DNA from 2 places in the Metasolibacillus sp. FSL H7-0170 genome. Region 1 is predicted to be linked to the other one. Evidence: riboswitches for the same ligand, from Rfam matches in the RefSeq annotation. Region 1 holds a riboswitch; the other holds the start of a gene.

Region 1 (10,516 bases):
TCATAAAACATTCGTAGGTCAAAAGCGCTTCTCCGGAGAAGGGTTAGACACACAAATTGTCTTATTTGATGAAATTTTAAAAACTGCTGAAGCAAGAAATGTGAAAAATGTACGAATCGGTATGGCACACCGTGGGCGTTTAAACGTGTTAACGCATATTTTGAATAAGCCATATGATATGATGTTCTCTGATTTTGCACATGTTTCAAACGATTTATTTATACCGGAGCATGGGCGTTTACAAATTACAAAAGGTTGGACTGGTGATGTAAAATACCATATGGGTGCGACGTATGTGCGCGAATCAGGTATGAACGTAAAACTTGCTTACAACCCGTCTCACTTGGAAATTGGTAACCCAGTAGTGCTAGGTTCGACTCGCGCGGCGCAAGACAATGTATCAGTAAATGGGTATGCTCAGCATGACGCTACTTTAGGTTTAGGTATTTTGGTGCATGGTGATGCGGCATTCCCGGGGCAAGGTATCGTGACAGAAGTGATGAACTTTGCAAAAACAGAAGGATTTACAACTGGAGGGACAATTCATATTATCGCAAATAATATGATTGGCTTCACAACAGAACTGTATGATTCTCGTTCATCAACTTATTCATCAGACCCTGCGAAAGGCTATGATATTCCTGTTATCCATGTCAATGCAGACCACCCAGAGGCAGTAGTGCAAGTTGGGCGCTTTGCAACAGAATATCGTCAAAAATTCGGCAAAGATATTATTATCGATTTAGTTGGTTACCGTCGTCACGGTCATAATGAAACAGACGACCCAACAGTGACAAACCCTGAAACTTATAAAATAGTATCGAAACACGACCCAGTACGTGTGCTTTATGGTGCAAAATTAGTTGCTGAAGGTCTTGTAACGGAAGAACAAGTGAAGGCACTTGATAGCGCTGCGTATGCAGAAATGCAAGCTGCGTATGATCATGTGAAGGAAATGGCAGAAAAAGATGAGCATAAGCAACTTGAAATGCCAGAAGAATTAAAAGTGGATTTTCCACAAATTGATACAACGACAAGTGTAGAGCGTTTGCAGGCAATTAATGAAGATTTATTAGTATTTACAGAAGGTTTTGAGCCGCAAAACAAGCTTGGTAAAATTCTGGAAAAACGCCGTGATGCATTCGCTACAGGTAAAATCGATTGGGGACATGCAGAAACATTAGCATTTGCTACAATGCTTCAAGATGGCACGCCAATTCGCTTCACTGGTCAAGATGCACAGCGTGGTACGTTTGCTCAGCGACATTTAGTACTGCACGATAAAAATAATGGCAGCGAATATACGCCATTACATCATATTCAAAATGCAAATGCATCATTCACAGTTTATAACTCGCCACTAACAGAGGCAGGGGTAGTTGGCTTTGAATACGGCTATACTTTGGAAAATGAGAATGTTTTAACGATTTGGGAAGCACAATTTGGTGACTTTGCCAATATGGCACAAGCAATGTTTGATAACTTCATTTCAGGCGCTCGTGCAAAGTGGGGACAAAAATCAGGCTTAGTTATTCTATTACCTCATGGCTATGAAGGTCAAGGCCCTGAGCATTCATCAAGCCGAATTGAGCGCTATTTACAAATGGCTGCGGAAAATAACTGGTTTATTGCGAACTGCTCAAACGCAGGAAACTATTACCATTTATTGCGTCGTCAAGCAGCAATGTTAGGAACAGAGGGTGTACGTCCATTAGTCGTGGCTTCACCGAAGTATTTACTGCGTCACCCATTGGCCGCTGCAAATGCAGAGCAACTGGCAGAGGGCTCATTCCAAGAAATCATTGAACAACCTGGTCTAGGTACTAAGGCGGAGGCGGTAGAGCGCATCGTATTAGGTACAGGGAAAGTAATGATTGATTTAGCGGATCGCGTGAAAGATGGTGAAGGCTTTGACCACTTACACATCATTCGTGTAGAGCAATTATATCCATTCCCGAGTGCGCAAATCGCTAATATTATTGCGAAGTATCCAAATGCTAAGGAAGTTGTTTGGGTGCAAGAGGAGCCGAAAAACCAAGGTGTATGGAATTACGCGCTTGAAAGCTTATACGAGCTTTCAGAAGGTAAAAAACTACGTTATGTAGGTCGCCCTTCAATGAGTTCAACATCTGAAGGTGATGCGGATGCTCATAAGGAAGCGCAAGCAGCAATTATAGCGGAAGCCGTAACAGAGGCAGTTAAAGTAAAATAATAGTATAATGTTGTTGGATGCATGAAAAGGCTACCAGCCTTATGTGCAGTAGCCTTTCTATATGTTGTTTAATTTAAAGGAGGAAATGAAAGTGGCTGAAATTAAAGTCCCTGAATTAGCAGAATCGATTACAGAAGGAACAATTGCCCAGTGGGTGAAAAAAGTTGGAGACCAAGTTGAAAAAGGCGAGTTTATCGTTGAGTTAGAAACAGATAAAGTAAATGCAGAAATTATTTCTGAAGAGGCAGGCGTATTAACACAAATACTGGCTGCAGAAGGCGATACTGTACTTGTTGGACAAGTAATCGCAGTAGTGGAGGCTGGGGAAGGCGCAGCGCCCGCACCAGCGGCTGAGGAAGCAGCACCGGCACAAGCAGCACCAGCACAGGAAGTCCCAAAGGCTCCTGCAGCTCCAGCGCCAGTTGCTGAAACAACTTCAAATGAGCGTGTAGTAGCAAGCCCAGCAGCACGCAAATTAGCACGTGAAAAAGGTATCGATTTAGCGGCAGTTTCTCCAGTGGACCCACAAGGTCGCGTTCGTGTTCAAGACGTAGCAGCTCACGGTACAGCACCAGTTGCAGTAGCGCCAATTGCAACAACAAACGGTCCTGTTGTATTTGCTCCTGCAGCAGAAACTGATCGTGTAACAATCGAGAAAATGTCTCGTCGCCGTCAAACAATTGCTAAGCGTCTATTAGAAGTGAAGCAATCAACAGCTATGTTAACAACATTTAACGAAATTGATATGACAAATATTATGGCATTGCGTAAACGTAAGCAAGAGCAATTCGTTAAAGATAACGATATTAAACTAGGCTTTATGTCATTCTTCACAAAAGCAGTTGTAGCAGCACTTAAGAAATATCCTTATGTGAATGCACAAATCAGCGGTGATGAAATTCACTTAAATAACTTCTTTGATATCGGTATTGCCGTGTCTACTGAAGAAGGTTTAGTTGTACCCGTAGTACGCGATGCAAATAGCAAAAACTTTGCAGAAATCGAAAAAGATATCGCTGAATTAGCGAAAAAAGCACGTGACAAAAAATTAGGCTTAAATGATATGGCAGGCGGTTCATTCACAATTACGAATGGTGGTGTGTTCGGTTCATTAATGTCTACACCAATTATGAATGGTACACAAGCTGGTATTCTAGGTATGCACTCAATCGTTCAACGTCCAGTAGCGATTAACGGTGAAATCGAAATCCGTCCAATGATGTACGTTGCATTATCATATGACCACCGTATTATTGATGGTAAAGATTCAGTAGGCTTCCTAAAAACAGTAAAAGAGCTAATCGAAAATCCAGAAGATTTATTATTAAATTCTTAATGGGGAGGGCGTCCAAAAAGCCGTGCAGTAGCCGGCATTTTGGGCGCTTTTTGTGATGTCGGCTTGTCCCAAAAGCCGTGCAGTAGCCGGCGTTTTGAACAGTAGTAATGATGTTTTACAAAATATTGACTTGTCTAAATAGAAAACGCCTCTTTTAAAAATGGGTGAACATTGGCTTTAGCAATGTCTCTCAGTAAAAATAGAGCGATGAAAACCTTTATTTCTATGCTCTGTCAAAACAAAATAAAAGCCCCTTCACCAAATTTATTCCAAAATTCCCTTTCGTCTTTTAGAAGATTCTTACTACATACATTAAAAACAGCCTTCAATCGATAAATGTTGATTGAAGGCTGTAGCTTTGTACAAGGCAGGAAAACAAAACTATTTTGGGACATACCAGAACTTTGGTAGAGGGGGAGGGATTATACCTAATGTAACATGTTGAATATAATAGCCATTATTGTTCCAATTGCAGACTTCCCCTACCCCATATAAGGCAAATATCACTGCAGCAAAAGCAGGAGAGAGACCAGCGATAGCGGCTAGACCAGCAACACCTCCACCAGCAGCTAAAACTTTTTGAATTTTACTAGCTTCATCAGCACTAACTGATAAAATTAGACCATACTTATAGTTTATTGGAGGTTAATACGCGCACGAAAGCGGTGTTAAAGGTGAAAGATTGGAAATTAATTTGAAGAAAAGACAACCTCGTTTTGCTAGTGTAGTAAAAGTTTGATTTTGCTGTGTCACTTTCACTTGCAGAGATGCCCGTGGAAAAATTTATTAGTAGCATCCTAAATAATGTATGACTTTTCGAAGCCACTTGACAATGAGTATTTGGTAGTATATGATTTAGCTAAATAACTTTATAAGAAATACCTCACGTTCTAGTGGGGTAGAGGCGCGATATTTAATAGTTTTTCATGGAGTTTTGAGCAACAGTGAAATGAAGAAGAAGGAAATATCGCCGAAGTGTATCGGAAAGCTCGTAATTCGATATGCTGGGCTTGCAGTGAATAATTGCAGGACTGTCTTGAGTATTTCTTTCCAGCTTACTCAAGTTGTGCTATCTCATCAATGGAACTTAGAGGATTTGGGCTTTTATTTTATTAAATGGCAGCGACCTAAAATTCTTTAGGTCGCTTTTTTGTATAAGATAAAGCCCAAAATAAATAAGAAAAGGGGAAATTTTACATGAAGAAAAAATGGCTGTTTATGTTAGTTACTATGTTAACCGTTATTATGTTGGCAGCATGTGGCACTGGAGAAAAACAGGGTTCATCCTCCACGGAAGATGGTGAAGGAAAAAAAGTATTAAAGGTTGGTATGGAAGCGGGCTATGCACCGTTTAACTGGACGCAGCAAACAGATGCAAATGGTGCTGTGAAAATTAGTGGCTCTGCTGAATATGCAGGTGGCTACGATGTACAAATAGCGAAAAAAATTGCCGATGGACTTGGTATGGAGCTCGAAGTCGTGAAAATTGAATGGGATGGTTTAGTACCTGCATTACAATCTGGTGTGGTAGATGCTATTATCGCAGGGATGAGTCCAACGGAAGAACGTAAAAAATCAATTGATTTCACATCAAATTACTATACATCTGATTTCGTCATCGTTGTGAAAAAAGGTAGCCCATATGAAAGTGCGAAAACGTTAGCAGATTTTTCTGGTGCAAAAATTACATCACAGCTAAATACGTCAAACTATTTAGTAATTGATCAAATTCCCGGTGTGAAAAAGGAAGTAGCGATGGATAGCTTCCCAGCAATGCGAGTTGCAATTGAATCAGGCGCAATTGATGGCTATGTTGCCGAGCGTCCAGAAGCAATTTCAGCAGCAATGGCCAATAATAATTTTGCCTACGCAGTGTTAGAGGACGGCTTTGATACAGATCCTGGTGATACAGCAGTTGCAATTGGTGTACGTAAAGACTATGAACTTACTGATAAAATGAGTGAGATTTTAGAGGGAATTTCAGAGGATGATCGCCAAAAGTTAATGGAAGAAGCGATTGCAAATCAACCAGCATCTGCTGAGTAGTTGATAAAGTAAGGGGCTGTCCGAACTTTCTCGGACAGCCCTAGCTTCTATATTTTCAAGGAATAATCCTTGGCACAAGGAGCCATCTCAAAATGGCTGGCTCCCTTTATAAGATAAAGACAGCCTGCTGTTAGGGGGATTTTTATGAGTTTCGAAACAATCATGGCAATTTTGGAAAACAACTGGCCGATGTTTTTACGTGGCGCATATATGACGCTTGCAATTGCAATTATTAGTACAATTATTGGTGCGTTTATCGGATTTTTCATCGGTATCATGCATACGATTCCTGTTAAAACAAAATCTTTTAAAAGTATTTTATTAAAAATAGTAAACTTCTTACTTACTTGCTATGTAGAAATTTTCCGTGGTACACCAATGATTGTACAGGCAATGGTTGTGTATTATGGTTTGTACGCATACGGTCTTGAGCTAGATCGATTTGTAGCGGCGTTAGTAGTTGTCGGTTTAAATACAGGTGCTTATATGGCTGAAATTGTGCGCGGTGGTATTGTATCGGTTGATAAAGGGCAATATGAGGCGGCACAAGCAGTTGGTATGAATCATTTACAAACGATGATTTTTGTTGTTTTACCACAAGTAGCACGTAATATTTTACCAGCAACAGGAAATCAGCTTGTAATGAATATTAAAGATTCAGCAGTATTGAGTGTAATTAGTGTCACAGAGCTATTCTTTCAAACAAAATCTGTTGCGGGGGCAAATTTTAAGTTTGCGGAGTCATTTTTAATTGCATGTATCATGTATCTTATAATGACATTTACAGCAACGCGAATTTTACGTTTAATGGAGCGCAAGCTAGATGGTCCTGATGCGTATCAGGTCGATAAGGAGAGAGAGGGGCAAATGCAATGACAACAATGATTGAAATTAAAAACTTACGTAAATCATTTGGCTCTCATGAAGTGTTGCGCGATGTGAATTTTTCAGTAAAAAAGGGCGAGGTTGTTTGTTTAATTGGCTCGTCAGGTTCAGGGAAATCAACGCTCTTACGCTGTGTTAATTTATTAGAAACACCTTCAGGCGGCAGCATTATTTATAATGGTGAAAATATTTTAACTGGCAAACATAATGTAGAGCAATATCGAACACATTTGGGTATGGTGTTTCAGCAATTCAATTTATTTAATAATTTAGATGTTATCGGAAATTGCACAGTGGGCCAACAAAAAGTGTTGAAACGCAATAAAGTAGAAGCTGTTGAAAAAGCAATGAAGTATTTAGAAATTGTCGGAATGGCAAAATACAAAAACGCAAAGCCGCGCCAGTTATCTGGTGGACAAAAGCAACGCGTAGCGATTGCGCGCGCATTAGCGATGGATCCGGATGTTATGCTATTTGATGAGCCAACATCAGCACTAGACCCTGAAATGGTAGGAGAAGTATTAAAAGTCATGCGTACTTTAGCGAATCAAGGCAATACGATGCTCATCGTAACACATGAGATGGAGTTTGCTCGTGAAGTAGCAGACCGCATTGTTTTTATGGATAAAGGTGTTATTGTGGAAGAAGGGCATCCAGAACAGGTGCTAGTCAATCCGCAGCATGAGCGTACGAAAGAATTTTTAAAACGCACACTGAAATAAAAAGATTGTCTGGAAGTAAGCTAACGCAACGCTTTCAGACAATCTTTTTTTATTTAGAGCATAATACTGTTCTAGATTTGCTTAGCTTAGATAAATGACCTAATTCGCTCATTTAAAATAGTAAAGGTAACTTCACCTTAATATGTACGAAAAAAGCTCCTCTAACGTCTTGAATTCCATTCAGAAACGACAATAAAAATAATAGCAAAAGCGATGGCTAATGCCCAAAACCAGCTTGGTATACTTGACATAAACTTTCACCTCACACGCCATTTTATCATGTCCTATAAGTGGGCGGCAATGGTTTACTCTTCATTTTGAATTCAAAGAAAAACGATTGAAAAAGTAACGTCTTTTTTTAAATCAAAGAAAGCACCCTCTATTTTCATAAGTAAACATTTTTCCGAAATACTACCAGGAATGTGCGAAATGGTGGCAATATACGTCTTTTCGCACGCCTATATCTAACAATTTTTTGCTAAATGCTTTGAAAAACTACCATTCTTAAGGGAAATCGTATAAAATATAAGGAAACAGGCTAAAAGAGAGGTTACACAAATGTTACATTTAAAATGGAAAGATGCGCCTACAATTCGTACAGTGAAATGTGTGCATACAAATGCCGCAAAATACTTAGTATCGAATGTATTAACAGTTGGCAAAGAATACGAAGTGAAAAATGAAACAGAGGAATTTCTTTTTGTAGTTGACAACACAGGAAAAGTTGGCGGCTATTATAAAGATTATTTTGAGTAATATAGTATAAGAGGCGGGTATGATACAACTGCCAAAAGAGAAGGGGGGGGCGTCTGAAAAGTCATTTTGAGATGTTCCCTTTGCCCACGGGGATAGTGATAATTTACCACCGCAAAGGTAAGTATTTTTAGATATAGAAGCAGGGCAGGGGGCTATCCGAAAAAATCTACACTTTTCGGATAGCTTCACTTTATTTTTGAGACTTATCAAGCAATCTCTTTTTGCGTAGACAATCAAAATTCAATTTTTACTTTCATACGAAGGAAAATCCGATAAACCTTGTGTTTCTCCTATTTTTAAAGAATCATCAGTGAATTCTTTAAAGAAATATCAACGAAAGCGTCCAAAATGCTGGCAACTTCACCGCTTTTTGGACGCTCTCTTCATCTTTTAAATGGACTCGTATACATCAGTTGTTTTCGCGTGTACACGGAGTGTTTCTTCGATATCCTGTAGTAATTTTAGCTGTGTTTGTTTGAATTGATCTATGTCAGCATGTGAGATACCAGCTTGCCTTGACTTCATTTGCAGCATTTTACCGTTTTTGCGAGCCAATTCATCAGAGGCACGCATTAATTTATCCTGTGCCTCTGCTACACGACGCTGTTGATTCATTGTCAGTAGTGTAGAAATTTGTGTTTGCCACATAGGGATTGTTGTCATAACAGATGCCTGTATTTTATCGATTAATAATTGATTCGTTTGTTGCATTAAACGAATTTGTGGTGCGGCTTGAATAGCTATTTCCCTCGAAATTTGCATATCATAAAGACGTCGGTCAAGCCATTCAATCGCCATTTTTTGATCATTTAATTTCTGCAATTCCATTGGGTCAATCGGCTGGACGGCGGGAAGCTTATTTTTGACATCAGCAAGCTTAAGCTCGCCAGCTGCAATAAAGATGTTGATCTCTGCGAAATATTGCTCATTCAAGGCATATAAATCATTTAATAGCTTAAAATCACGCAATAAACCCATTTGTGCATGTTCTAATTGAATTGCAAGGCGGTCAATTTGTTTACTTAGTTTTTTATAATGTGTCATAACTTCTTGTGTTGATTGCTTTTGCTTTGAAAAAAGCTTACTCAAAAAGCCCTTTTCTTGCCCGATAAGCGCATCTGGATTAATTTGCTCTAAATAAGAAATAAGCTGTGATAGCACCTCGCCAACTTTGCTATGATCCTTTCGCTCGATATGGATAGCCATATTAGCGGTAAAATCACGAAGCGCTTGCTGGGCCTGTAAGCCGAAAGCAAGCACATTTTCATAAATATTAATTTTAAGCTCGCTCGCTAATGCCAGTGCTCGACCTTTATCTTGCTGACTTAATGCAGCATAAAGAGGACTTACAGATTGGCTTTCCTGCGCAACTTGGAATTCCTCCTCTGCCATTTCAGCAAAGCGACTCCCTGTATTTTTAAATGCTTCAAATGGATTTTGTTGCATGCTTATTCACCACCGATTAAACGATCTTTCCTTTTTTGATTTTCAAGCTTTGCAAAATCAAGCTCAAGCTTTAAATGCTCAATATCAGAGCTTAATGCCAACTTTAAATCGTCTTCCATTGTTGTATATAGCTCCTTCAGTGTTTTGCGGGCTTCTTCTAAAGCTAAATGTATTTCCGTACCGCCTACCTGCTCTTTTGTTAATAAAGTGTACTTGTCTATTAACTGCACAGCAGAAGGGAGGTGAGAATAGAAGAAATCCTCAACCGCATAAAATTTTTGCGGATTTGATTGCACAATACCAATGATGCGCTTGGCAAGTTTATTCATTTCATTAATTAATTTAAAAGAGCGTACAGAGCGTACACGTACATATTGTTGCATAAGTAAGGCTAAGTCATTTTTCGCTAGTTTGATATGCTGTTCAATATGTTTATATTCCGAGCGTGTTAAGCCAAGCATTTTGCTTCGTTTTGCTTTTTGAAAAGCTAAAATTCCTTTATTACTTGCATAATAGCTTGCGATCGTTAACAGCGGCACGATAAAAATGCCTAAATCAAAATTGATAACTGTAATAACAAATACAGCAAAGCTAATGATTAAGCTCAGTCCATGGCGATTGATAAAGTTCATTGTGCTAAGCATTTTCGTACCTCCTATATTGATTGTTACTACTAAATACGAGCTAGCTGCAAAAAAGTTTCACCAATATGTTTTTTCTTTTATTTTACGCTAAAAAAACATATAGACAAAGCCAAATGACTTTGCCTACATGTTCACCGATTTTTTTATCCTGCATTAGCGGGCAGTAAGACCCTACCTCAAGACTTAAGTGAAAATCGGCTGAAGGATAAATGGGGGATTAACTGCCCATAAAAGCCTGATTGATTCAGCTAGCAATCAGTGGGGAAAGCTTCCTCTGATTGCTAGTTTCACTTTATATAATGTCGGTTTTCATTGTTTTAAAGCCTTTTAAATCGTCAAAGATTTCTATTGTAAAACGATTTGATTGTGCTTGTAAGCTAACGCCTTGCTGGACAAAATGAATAAATTCATCAACAGCAGGGGTTGTACCCTCAACTTCTGCCTCAATATTATTTTGCTCGTTCAATAT
Region 2 (10,516 bases), 1.8 Mb from region 1:
TTGCGTTCAGATTTCTCAAGCTGTTTGGTGGAAGTTTATCTAAAACTGTGACATTCGCCGGAGATTTAACTTCTTTCAGTGCAACTATCGCTAGTGGGAAACTTCTGTACCTGTCACTACGGTTTTGTATAAAAAGTTAAACGGTTGTAAACAGTGAGTCTAACAATTCCCCCTAAAATAAGTAAAAACCAAATTTTTGTTTTATCGAAGATGAATTAGGCTTTTTGGGTAGTCCCACTCTAGCTTTTTTATCATTTATACAGTTTTTCCAATGCCTCACGCATATTTGGGCGAATATTCGCCGATTGTCGCACTTCTTTTACCATTTGCTCAGCACTTTTCAAATCATTGGCTAGTCCTAGCTCTAACAGGACTGCTGTTGCCATCACGCTCGCCCTGCCATTGCCGCTACCACAATGGATAAAAATGTTTTTCCCTGACTCATACGCTTCCTTAATACTTGTTGCTCCAGCTTCAATACTATCAGCTAAATGCTGCTCTACTATTGCTGCATGGACAATTGGGCATGCAGGTACTTCTGCATCTTGCACCGAATTCACACGGACATCATAGACTATATCAATATTTTCATTGTCAACTACCTCTTGTGCATCCGCCGCGCCTCCTAAATAAATTCTTCCTTTTACTAATTCATCGTAGCCCATCTTTTCCCCTCCTATTAATTGCGTCCCACCCACTCTAGTCCAAATTTTTTCGAGCTGGCAAGTGAATCTCTTCAAAGTCTGTGACATTCACCGAAGGCTTTAATTTCTTTCAGCAGCTCTAGCTTCTGTATAAACATTCGCTAAAAGCTATGTGTGCCTGTCGCCTTGCTTTCGGTACAAAATAATTTGCTTCTGCGGTTACTTGTCGCAGTAAACATTACTGAAAGACGTTACAGTAAATCTTTAATCTCCTCATATTGTGGCAATGCTGTTAAAGCACCTGGCTTTGTTGCCGCTAATGCACCTAATTTATTGCCAAAAGCAACACATGCTGTGATTTCCTCTACTGTTGTTGGTAAACCATTATAATGCACATAGCGCAATACACCTGCCATAAACGCATCACCAGCACCTGTTGTGTCAACGGCTATAATTTTTTCAGCAGGCACATGAATCGTCTCGCCATTTAATATTGCATAAGAACCTTCTGCTCCAACGGTAATCAAAATAATTGGTACAAGCAATGCATCAAGTGCTGCAATTCCTTCCTCAATCGTATCCGTTTGCGTTAAGAAAAATAGCTCCTCATCTGTTAGCTTTAAAATATCTGCATCCTCAAAAAAATTAGTAACTATTTCGCGACAAATCGCCTCGCTTTGCAAACGTAGTGGTCTAATATTAGCATCAATTGCAATAATTGCCCCGTGCTCCTTCGCTAGCTCAACCGCCGCTATCGTCGTTGCCAATGCTGTTGGATGAAACATCGTACCCGAGCATACATTAAAAATCGATGCGCGCTTAAATGCCTCTAGCTGAAGCTGCTCCTCCATCACCTGTAAATCTGGTGTCTCATCAATATACTCTTTAAAAATTCGCTCGCCGCCCTCTGTTAAATGTACATAGACACCACTTACACGCTTCTCTGGTGCATAAACAGCGTAATCAAGATTAACCCCCTCATTGGTAATTTCATTACGAACAAATACAGATGTTTCATCATCACCTGTAATCGTAATTAAAGCTGATGGTGCACCAATACGGCTTATACCCGCTGCGACATTAATCGTTGCACCACCTAAATATTTTGTAAATGTTGTATTTGTTATATCGTCTGCGATGTAATCAACAAACGCATCTCCATAAATAAGAATAAAGTCTTTATTTGACTGGCTCATTTTGACCTTCTAACCTCCGAAATTATGCTTTCTTTAGATTACCACGAAATTAAGGCTTCAATCAATTACACCTCAGCGTAATTGCATCCAGATTTTTTCGAGTTCAGAGAAAGTCTTTTTTATAAAGTAAAACTTATCTCCGCAGAGACTTTGACAGGCTGTTAGTACGAAATCAATCGAAATTACAGCCTTTCCTTAATAATTTTGCTATACTACTATAAGACGTCCTGTCGACTTGAGCTATCAAAAGGCTAGGGTACGTTAACAACAAAGAAATTTTTATAAAAGGTTATTACTTTAACAGAACACAACTGAATCGTCTAAAAATCGTGTCTCCTACGATTTTCAGACGCATTTCAAAGAAAGAAGCGATAGATAATGGACATTTATATTCAACAAGCGCAACCTACAGATGCGGAACAAATCGCACCACTTATTTACGATGCAATTGGTGATATCGCACATCGCTTAACAGGAGAAGCAGAGGAGCAGGCTGTATTAGCAGCATTAGCAGCACTAATTAAACGATCAGACAATCGCCATAGCTATTTATACACATATATCGCCAAACAAGCTGACTCACTTCTTGGCATTGCGGTACTCTATGATGGTCTCACTGCACAAACACTTGATGCGAACCTATCCGCCTGGCTGAAAACGAAAAATGCCCCTGCAATCATTGATGCTGAAGCACATGATGATGAGTTCTATATTGATACAGTATGCGTAACACCAAATTCACGCGGCTTAGGAATTGGCACAAAGCTCCTGCATTTCGCGGAAGAGCAGGCGCTCGAAAAAGGCTATAAAAAGCTTTCTTTAAATGTAGAGCTAGAAAAAGAGCAAGCACGTGCTTTATATGAACGACTTGGCTTCGTAATTACAGAACGCTGGACAATTATCGATGAGCCATTTCACCATATGGTAAAATCACTTTCATCATGAAAAAACTCATTTTCCCTTTATTGGTTGTTATCGCATCAAGTAGCTATGGTATTTTATCGACAATTGTAAAGGTTGCAATGCAGTATGGCTTTACAACAGCGGAGGCTATCACGAGCCAATATGTCGTTGGTTTTTTCCTTGCCCTTCTACTGTTTGTCGTGACCCAGCGCACTTTGCCAAGAGTTAATAAATCAGGTGCAATGATTTTATTACTTGCTGGCTCATTAACAGCTACTACGGGTATTGTATATGGACATTCCTTAAATTATTTACCAGCTTCGCTAGCTGTCGTGCTACTATTCCAATTTACATGGATTGGTCTCTTTATTGATTGCGCCTTGCATAAGCGTTTCCCAAGCCGAGCAGAAGGAATTTCGCTTATTTTTCTAATCGGTGGAACCATTTTTGCGGCAGGTATTGTCGATGTAGACTTATCCGCTATCGCTTGGCAAGGATGGGCACTAGGCTTATTAGCTGCATTAAGCTTCGCTTTATTTATTCAAATAAACTCTAGACAGGTTGAAGGTGTTACAATGATTTCTCGTACCTTCCTCGTATCGCTCGTAGCACTAATTGTTATTAGCGTTGCACTAACACCTGAAATTGTATGGAATGGTCAATTATTCGGTGCAGGTCTTTGGAAATTTGGTTTGGCTCTTGGATTATTCGGCATCATTCTACCAATTTTATTATTCTCCATTGCTGTGCCAAAAGTAGGTGGTAGCCTTGCCTCTATTTTAAGCGCGATGGAGCTACCTGTAGCCATTTTGGCATCTATGATTGTGCTTAAAGAAGCACTATCCATACTCCAATTTGTCGGCATCGCTCTCGTGTTAATCGGAATGATTTTACCTTCATATTTATCGATGAAGAAAGATGAAAAAAAAGCTACCCAGAAGGTGGGATGAAACACTGACCCTTCTAGCAGCTTTTTTTATTCTTCGCTTGGTAACTCATAATCATAGCGTTCGCCAAATGTCTTTTTCAAAAACTGGTGTGCCTCCAACTTCGTCTCAACTGTAATTGCTGAATAAACCTTCGCTAACGCAGCCGTAATTATTAAAACATCATCCGTTAAACCTACGAGTGGCAAAATATCTGCAATGATATCAAAAGGTAAAATAAAATAACCCAATGCACCTAAAATAATTAATTTATTAGCCTTTGACATATCGGGGCTTTTAACGGCAAAAAACAATGTACTTGCTGCATGCAATGTTGACATTCCTAATTTTAACCCTGATGCCTTTACCTTCGTTAAAAACTTATCATTAGAGAAATGCTTGTCCTTATTTGCAATCACTTTTTCCATATCCATTCCTCCTTACATAATAAAAGAAAGTACTACAAAGCCCCTGCAAGATTGTAGCCCAAATGTAGTACTTGCCTATATGTACGGATATTCTTAAAAAAAGTTTCAACACTATTGTCTTTTCACCCGATAAAAAATATAGGAAGGGGTGATTAGCGTGTACAAAATTGAAGAGCTTTCATCTATTTTTAGTGCGATTCCAAGCACTCATCAGCCTCTCATATTAGCATTGCAACAAGCTGCCGCACACATTAATGATTATCCAGCACGCTCTTTACAGCATTCTCGTGAAGCGTTAGGTATTATTATAAAAGACATGTATGAGAAAAAAATGCTGCAATCAGTTGCACATGTTGCGCTACGCACTTTATTAAAAAATAAAACATTCATAGCAAAAGTTCAGCCAAGTCGCATTTATTTATTAATGAATCTTGTCCAGCAAATGACGACCACACAGATAAATTCGCAGAACGATACAAAAGCAGCACAAATTGTCCTCGACTATCTAATGGATATATGTGAATGGTATTTAAGCGAACTTCAGGAAGGTGAGGAATTATCCTCTTCAGCTCTCATTCTTAAGCAAGTTAATGAGCTAGATACTGAAAGCTTTGAAGCAATGACTCAATGGTTTTTAGTAGCGGCTACTGCGGGAGATGCTAGTGCTCAATATAATTTAGGCGTTCTTTATAATCATGGAAAAGGCGTAGCTCAAAATTACGAGGAGGCTGTAAAGTGGTACTCCCTAGCTGCTACGCAAAATAATACGGATGCGCAATACGCATTGGGCGTACTATATGAATTGGGTCTTGGTGCTCCACAAAACTACCAACGCGCTGCCGAGCTTTACAAACTTGCCGCTCAAGATGGCAATGCAGACGCTCAATACAATTTAGGCTCACTTTACAATCATGGAAAGGGCGTGGCACAAAACTACACAGAGGCTGCCAAATGGTATCAGCTTGCAGCAGATCAAGGCAACACAAGTGCACTCAATAACTTGGGCTTCTTGTACCACAACGGAACAGGTGTAGAGCAAAATTTTAAGCAAGCAATTAAGCTCTTTTCCAAAGCTGCTCAAGCAGGTGATGCTAGTGCCCAATACAATTTAGGCTATATGTACAGCAAAGGGCGTGGTATTGCTACTAACTTTAAAGAAGCTGCGAAATGGTTTTTAAATGCTGCTCTGCAAAACCACACGAACGCACAGTTTCAACTTGCATTGCTATACCGTGCAGGAGATGGAGTCGAAAAAAATATTGATGAGGCTCTCAAATGGCTCTTACTCGCTGCCAACGCTAATCATACAAATGCGCAATACACGCTCGGTCTTATGTATAAGCTCCAAAACACCAAGACATCCACAAAGAAAGCCATTGATTGGCTCTCGAAAGCTGCTGCGAATGAGCATATTAGCGCTTGCTATGATTTAGCAATGCTTTATAAAAAAATGGATAATGACAACCCGCTTTTTATGAAATGGTTAAAGCGCGCAGCAGTTCATGGCAATGCAGATGCCCAATTTGAAGTAGCAATTTACTATATGCAGAATCAAAATTACCAGGAGGTTATTAAATGGCTTCAATCCGCTGCCGAACAACATCATCTACAAGCTGAATACGAGCTAGGCTTACTGTATGAGCAAGGTCTTGGTGTCGAGAAAAATTATGATGAAGCCCGCCACTGCTATCGTCTCGCTGCTGAACGTGGGCATATGCTAGCACAGTATAAGCTTGGCAATATTTTCGATAAAGGGCTAGGTGTCGACATCGATTACACTGAAGCTGCGAAATGGATTTTACTTTCAGCTTCTAAAGGTTATTCAAAAGCACAATTTCAGCTTGCACAAATGTATGCAAACGGCGAGGGAGTATCACATGATTATGCAGAGGCAGCGAAATGGTACAGACGAGCTGCCACTAACGGGCATGTAAAGGCACAATTTCAACTAGGCATGCTTTATAAAAAAGGACTTGGCGTCGCACAGAATTATACTGAAGCCACCTACTGGCTTAAAAAATCAATCCAATAACTATTTCAATAAGGCTATCGGGAATACAGAATTTCCGATAGCCTTATTATATTGACTTACTTCTCGACTTTCAAATCACATTCTTCTAACGGAAGAAGTCTCGTTTTATATTTGATTTTATAACCAATCCATAGCAGTAAGAATAGCGGAATACCTATATATGAAACAAGTACCCCATACCAATCAATTGCCCCACCGGTAAATGCTGTATAATTTTGACCAAGCACAACGATTAAACAAATCGTTAATGCAAATAGCGGACCGAATGGATACCATCTCGCTTTATAGGGCAATAAGGATAAATCCTTGCCCTGCACAACAAATGCACGACGGAATCGATAATGGCTATAAGCAATCCCAAGCCATGCGATAAAGCCCGACATTCCTGAAGCATTCAGTAACCATATATATACAACCCCATCGCCAAAGAAAGATGCTAAAAAGGCTAAACTTCCCACTGCTAATGTCGCCATTAACGCATACACAGGAATACCTCGACGACTTAACTTCGTGAAAAATTTCGGTGCTTTTCCTTCTACCGCTAGCTGCCAAAGCATACGAGAAGCTGCATACAACCCTGAATTTCCTGCTGACAACATCGCAGTTAAGATGATGGCATTCATAAAAGAAGCTGCTACAGCAATCCCTAAGCGGTCAAACACTAAAGTAAATGGCGACACCGCAATATCCTCAGATAACAAGCGCTCATCTGTAAAAGGGATGAGCAGCCCAATAGCTGCTATAGCTAAAATATAAAACAATAAAATACGCCAAAACACTGATTTTACAGCCTTCGGAATATTTTTCCCAGGATTATCTGTCTCACCAGCTGTAACACCTAATAGCTCTGTTCCTTGAAAAGAGAATCCTGCCGCAAGGAAAATACCAAACATCGCTAAAAACCCACCATGGAATGGTCCATCACTAATAAAGAAATTCGTAAAGCCTACTGGCGCCTCCCCACCTAAAATACCAAAAATCATTAAAAAGCTAACAATAATAAAAACAATTACAGTTGCTACTTTAATCATCGCAAACCAATATTCACTTTCCCCATAGCTTTTCACAGATAAAAGATTAAATGCTAGTACGATAACAATAAACAGCACCGTCCAAAGCCCTGACGAACTATTTGGAAACCAATACTTCATAATCAAAGATACTGCTGCAATTTCTGCCGCAATCGTAATCGCCCAGTTATACCAGTAGTTCCACCCTAATGCAAAGCCCAACGCCGGATCGACAAATTTACTAGCATATGTACTAAATGACCCTGATGACGGCATATAGGCAGCCATTTCTCCTAAACTTGTCATTAAAAAAAATACCATCACACCAATCAAAGCATAAGCTAATAATGCACCTCCAGGGCCCGCCTGCGCAATTGCACCTCCACTCGCTAAAAACAGCCCTGTGCCAATAGTTCCTCCTAAAGAAATCATTGTAATATGACGACTTTTTAGTACTTTTTGCAGCTTTGGCGCTTTATTACCAAGCTGATTAATTTTAATATCACTCACTTTATAGCTTCCTTCCTAATTTTAAGACAAAAAAATACCATCACAAGATTTTGTGATGGCTATATTCGTTCTTAGTTTTTTCTTTGATAGCTCAACACGTCATCTAAAACAAACGTGACAGTTCTGCTCCTTTCGAACGCAGCCCCAGCATGAAGGTTACAAGTACCTTCAAACTTCGGCAATATTTCCTTTCCACTAACTTCATCAATGCTTGCCATTTCCATTAGTGTACTCTTAAATATCGCGACCTCTACCTCAATCAACTTTGAGGTTCATTATTAAATTTACAACGCATATTATTTTAACATAATAATTATTCAATTGCAACCATTGTCCAAAAGCTTCCAAAAGGGAAGCGTTCACCCCCGCAAAATAGAGCCAACCAATGTGTATCTATTAAAAAATGTTTACTCCTATAAAACACGCCGATTAGTATCCAATATTTATATAATCAACGCAACTGATATTTTAACGTTCTATCAGTAGATTTTGCTTTTCTATGGGTGTACTTTTATATTCTATCAGTAATTTTGATGTTTCTATCAGTACGTTTTTGAATTCTATCAGCTACTTTAGCAGTTCTATCAGTAGATTATTAAAAAACAGGCGACTATTTAGCAATTGTTTGATAATTAGCTACGGAATCAGTATCGCTTTTTCAAAGAGTTTGCTCGCAAAATGAGAAAAACACCGAATTTAGAAGTGATTTCTTTAATAGAAAATGAAAGCAGATATTTTAAGATTATTTATAAACCCTGATAGTTAGTTATTCCATGCTTTTCAAAGTTTATTCCATGTTTTTATGAGTTTATTCCATGTTTTTATGAGTTTATTCCATGTTTTTATGAGTTTATTCCACGTTTTTCAACTTTTATTCCATGTTTTCTGAGATTTATTCCATGTTCGCTCTTTTTCTTCTTGGTAACTTCCTTTTTTCCATACAAAAAAACCACTGATTCCTCAGTGGTTTTGATTGCGAAGCAATGTCCTACTCTCACAGGAGCACCCCCAACTACCATCGACGCTTCAACGCAGCACAGCTGAGCCGCGGATTCCTTCGTTGTCCGCGTCGCTTGCGGTACTCATGTGCGATGCACATTCCGCTCCGTGCTCCTTGGCGCCTCGGACTCCTTGCTCTTCTGCACTGCTTCAGCTTGTATTCGATTAAAAGTGTTTGCAATTGTTTGCCTCCGATTACGCGCCGAGCCGACCTTCGGTCTTTGGTAGTTGGCGGCCTCTTTTTCCATACAAAAAAACCACTGAGAAATCAGTGGTTTGTTGTTGCGAAGCAATGTCCTACTCTCACAGGGGCGCCCCCAACTACCAGCGGCACTTCAACGCAGCACAGCTGAGCCGCGGATTCCTTCGTTGCCCGCGTCGCTTGCGGTGCTCATGTGCCATGCACATTCCGCTCCGCGCTCCTTGGCGCCTCGGACTCCTTGCTCTTCTGCACTGCTTGAGCTTGTATTCGATTAAAAGTGTTTGCAATTGTTTGCCTCCGATTACGCACCGAGCTGACCTTCGGTCTTTGGTAGTTGGGGGCTTCTTTTCCATATAAAAAACCACTGATTCCTCAGTGGTTTTGATTGCGAAGCAATGTCCTACTCTCACAGGGGGAAGCCCCCAACTACCATCGGCGCTAAAGAGCTTAACTTCCGTGTTCGGTATGGGAACGGGTGTGACCTCTTTGCCATCATTACTTCACTTGCACATGGGTGTGCTGGCGTCTACGTTACCACAGGATGTGGTGCTTTTAGTAGACGTTCCTTACTCGGCTTCCAATCTACTGCACTACTCTTCGTCAACTGCACTCGCTCATTCAGTCATGTACTTTAGTACATTCCTTCAATCGCTCCTTTGTTTCCTCGATTAGTTTGTATCTTGAAATCCTTATTTTTAGAAAGAGTTTGTTCTTTCAAAACTGGATAAACGAACATTGAAACAAGTTTTAATTGTGGTTAAGTCCTCGATCGATTAGTATTCGTCAGCTCCATGTGTCGCCACACTTCCACCTCGAACCTATCTACCTCATCGTCTTTGAGGGATCTTACTTACTTGCGTAATGGGAAATCTCATCTTGAGGGGGGCTTCATGCTTAGATGCTTTCAGCACTTATCCCGTCCATACATAGCTACCCAGCGATGCCGTTGGCACGACAACTGGTACACCAGCGGTATGTCCATCCCGGTCCTCTCGTACTAAGGACAGCTCCTCTCAAATTTCCTACGCCCACGACGGATAGGGACCGAACTGTCTCACGACGTTCTGAACCCAGCTCGCGTACCGCTTTAATGGGCGAACAGCCCAACCCTTGGGACCGACTACAGCCCCAGGATGCGATGAGCCGACATCGAGGTGCCAAACCTCCCCGTCGATGTGGACTCTTGGGGGAGATAAGCCTGTTATCCCCGGGGTAGCTTTTATCCGTTGAGCGATGGCCCTTCCATGCGGAACCACCGGATCACTAAGCCCGTCTTTCGACCCTGCTCGACTTGTAGGTCTCGCAGTCAAGCTCCCTTGTGCCTTTACACTCTACGAATGATTTCCAACCATTCTGAGGGAACCTTTGGGCGCCTCCGTTACCTTTTAGGAGGCGACCGCCCCAGTCAAACTGTCCGCCTGACACTGTCTCCTACCCCGCTAAGGGGCACGGGTTAGAATTTCAATACAACCAGGGTAGTATCCCACCGACGCCTCCTTCGAAGCTGGCGCTCCGAGATCTCTGGCTCCTACCTATCCTGTACAAGTTGTACCAAAATTCAATATCAAGCTACAGTAAAGCTCCACGGGGTCTTTCCGTCCTGTCGCGGGTAACCTGCATCTTCACAGGTACTATAATTTCACCGAGTCTCTCGTTGAGACAGTGC

The links. Region 1 has a riboswitch for lysine ahead of MHH70_RS02165 (transporter substrate-binding domain-containing protein). Riboswitches for the same ligand answer to the same signal wherever they lie in the genome.
Region 2: it holds a riboswitch for lysine, as region 1 does, so the genes downstream of both, MHH70_RS10490 (amino acid permease) here and MHH70_RS02165 (transporter substrate-binding domain-containing protein) in region 1, are expected to answer to the same signal.

The regions. Positions count from the first base shown of each region.
Region 1 is NZ_CP151964.1:457,039-467,554, forward strand. It holds gene MHH70_RS02155 (2-oxoglutarate dehydrogenase E1 component) at 1-2,212, shown strand, start outside; gene odhB (2-oxoglutarate dehydrogenase complex dihydrolipoyllysine-residue succinyltransferase) at 2,304-3,548, shown strand; lysine riboswitch at 4,440-4,628, shown strand; gene MHH70_RS02165 (transporter substrate-binding domain-containing protein) at 4,746-5,594, shown strand; gene MHH70_RS02170 (amino acid ABC transporter permease) at 5,739-6,470, shown strand; gene MHH70_RS02175 (amino acid ABC transporter ATP-binding protein) at 6,467-7,201, shown strand; gene MHH70_RS02180 (DUF6501 family protein) at 7,760-7,957, shown strand; gene MHH70_RS02185 (toxic anion resistance protein) at 8,348-9,403, opposite strand; gene MHH70_RS02190 (5-bromo-4-chloroindolyl phosphate hydrolysis family protein) at 9,406-10,047, opposite strand; gene MHH70_RS02195 (acylphosphatase) at 10,340-10,516, opposite strand, start outside.
Region 2 is NZ_CP151964.1:2,262,686-2,273,201, forward strand. It holds gene MHH70_RS10460 (dual specificity protein phosphatase family protein) at 252-665, opposite strand; gene MHH70_RS10465 (carbohydrate kinase) at 896-1,840, opposite strand; gene MHH70_RS10470 (GNAT family N-acetyltransferase) at 2,219-2,785, shown strand; gene MHH70_RS10475 (DMT family transporter) at 2,779-3,693, shown strand; gene MHH70_RS10480 (DUF1232 domain-containing protein) at 3,720-4,097, opposite strand; gene MHH70_RS10485 (tetratricopeptide repeat protein) at 4,255-6,129, shown strand; gene MHH70_RS10490 (amino acid permease) at 6,186-7,649, opposite strand; lysine riboswitch at 7,729-7,910, opposite strand; rRNA gene rrf (5S ribosomal RNA) at 9,238-9,353, opposite strand; rRNA gene MHH70_RS10500 (23S ribosomal RNA) at 9,604-10,516, opposite strand, start outside.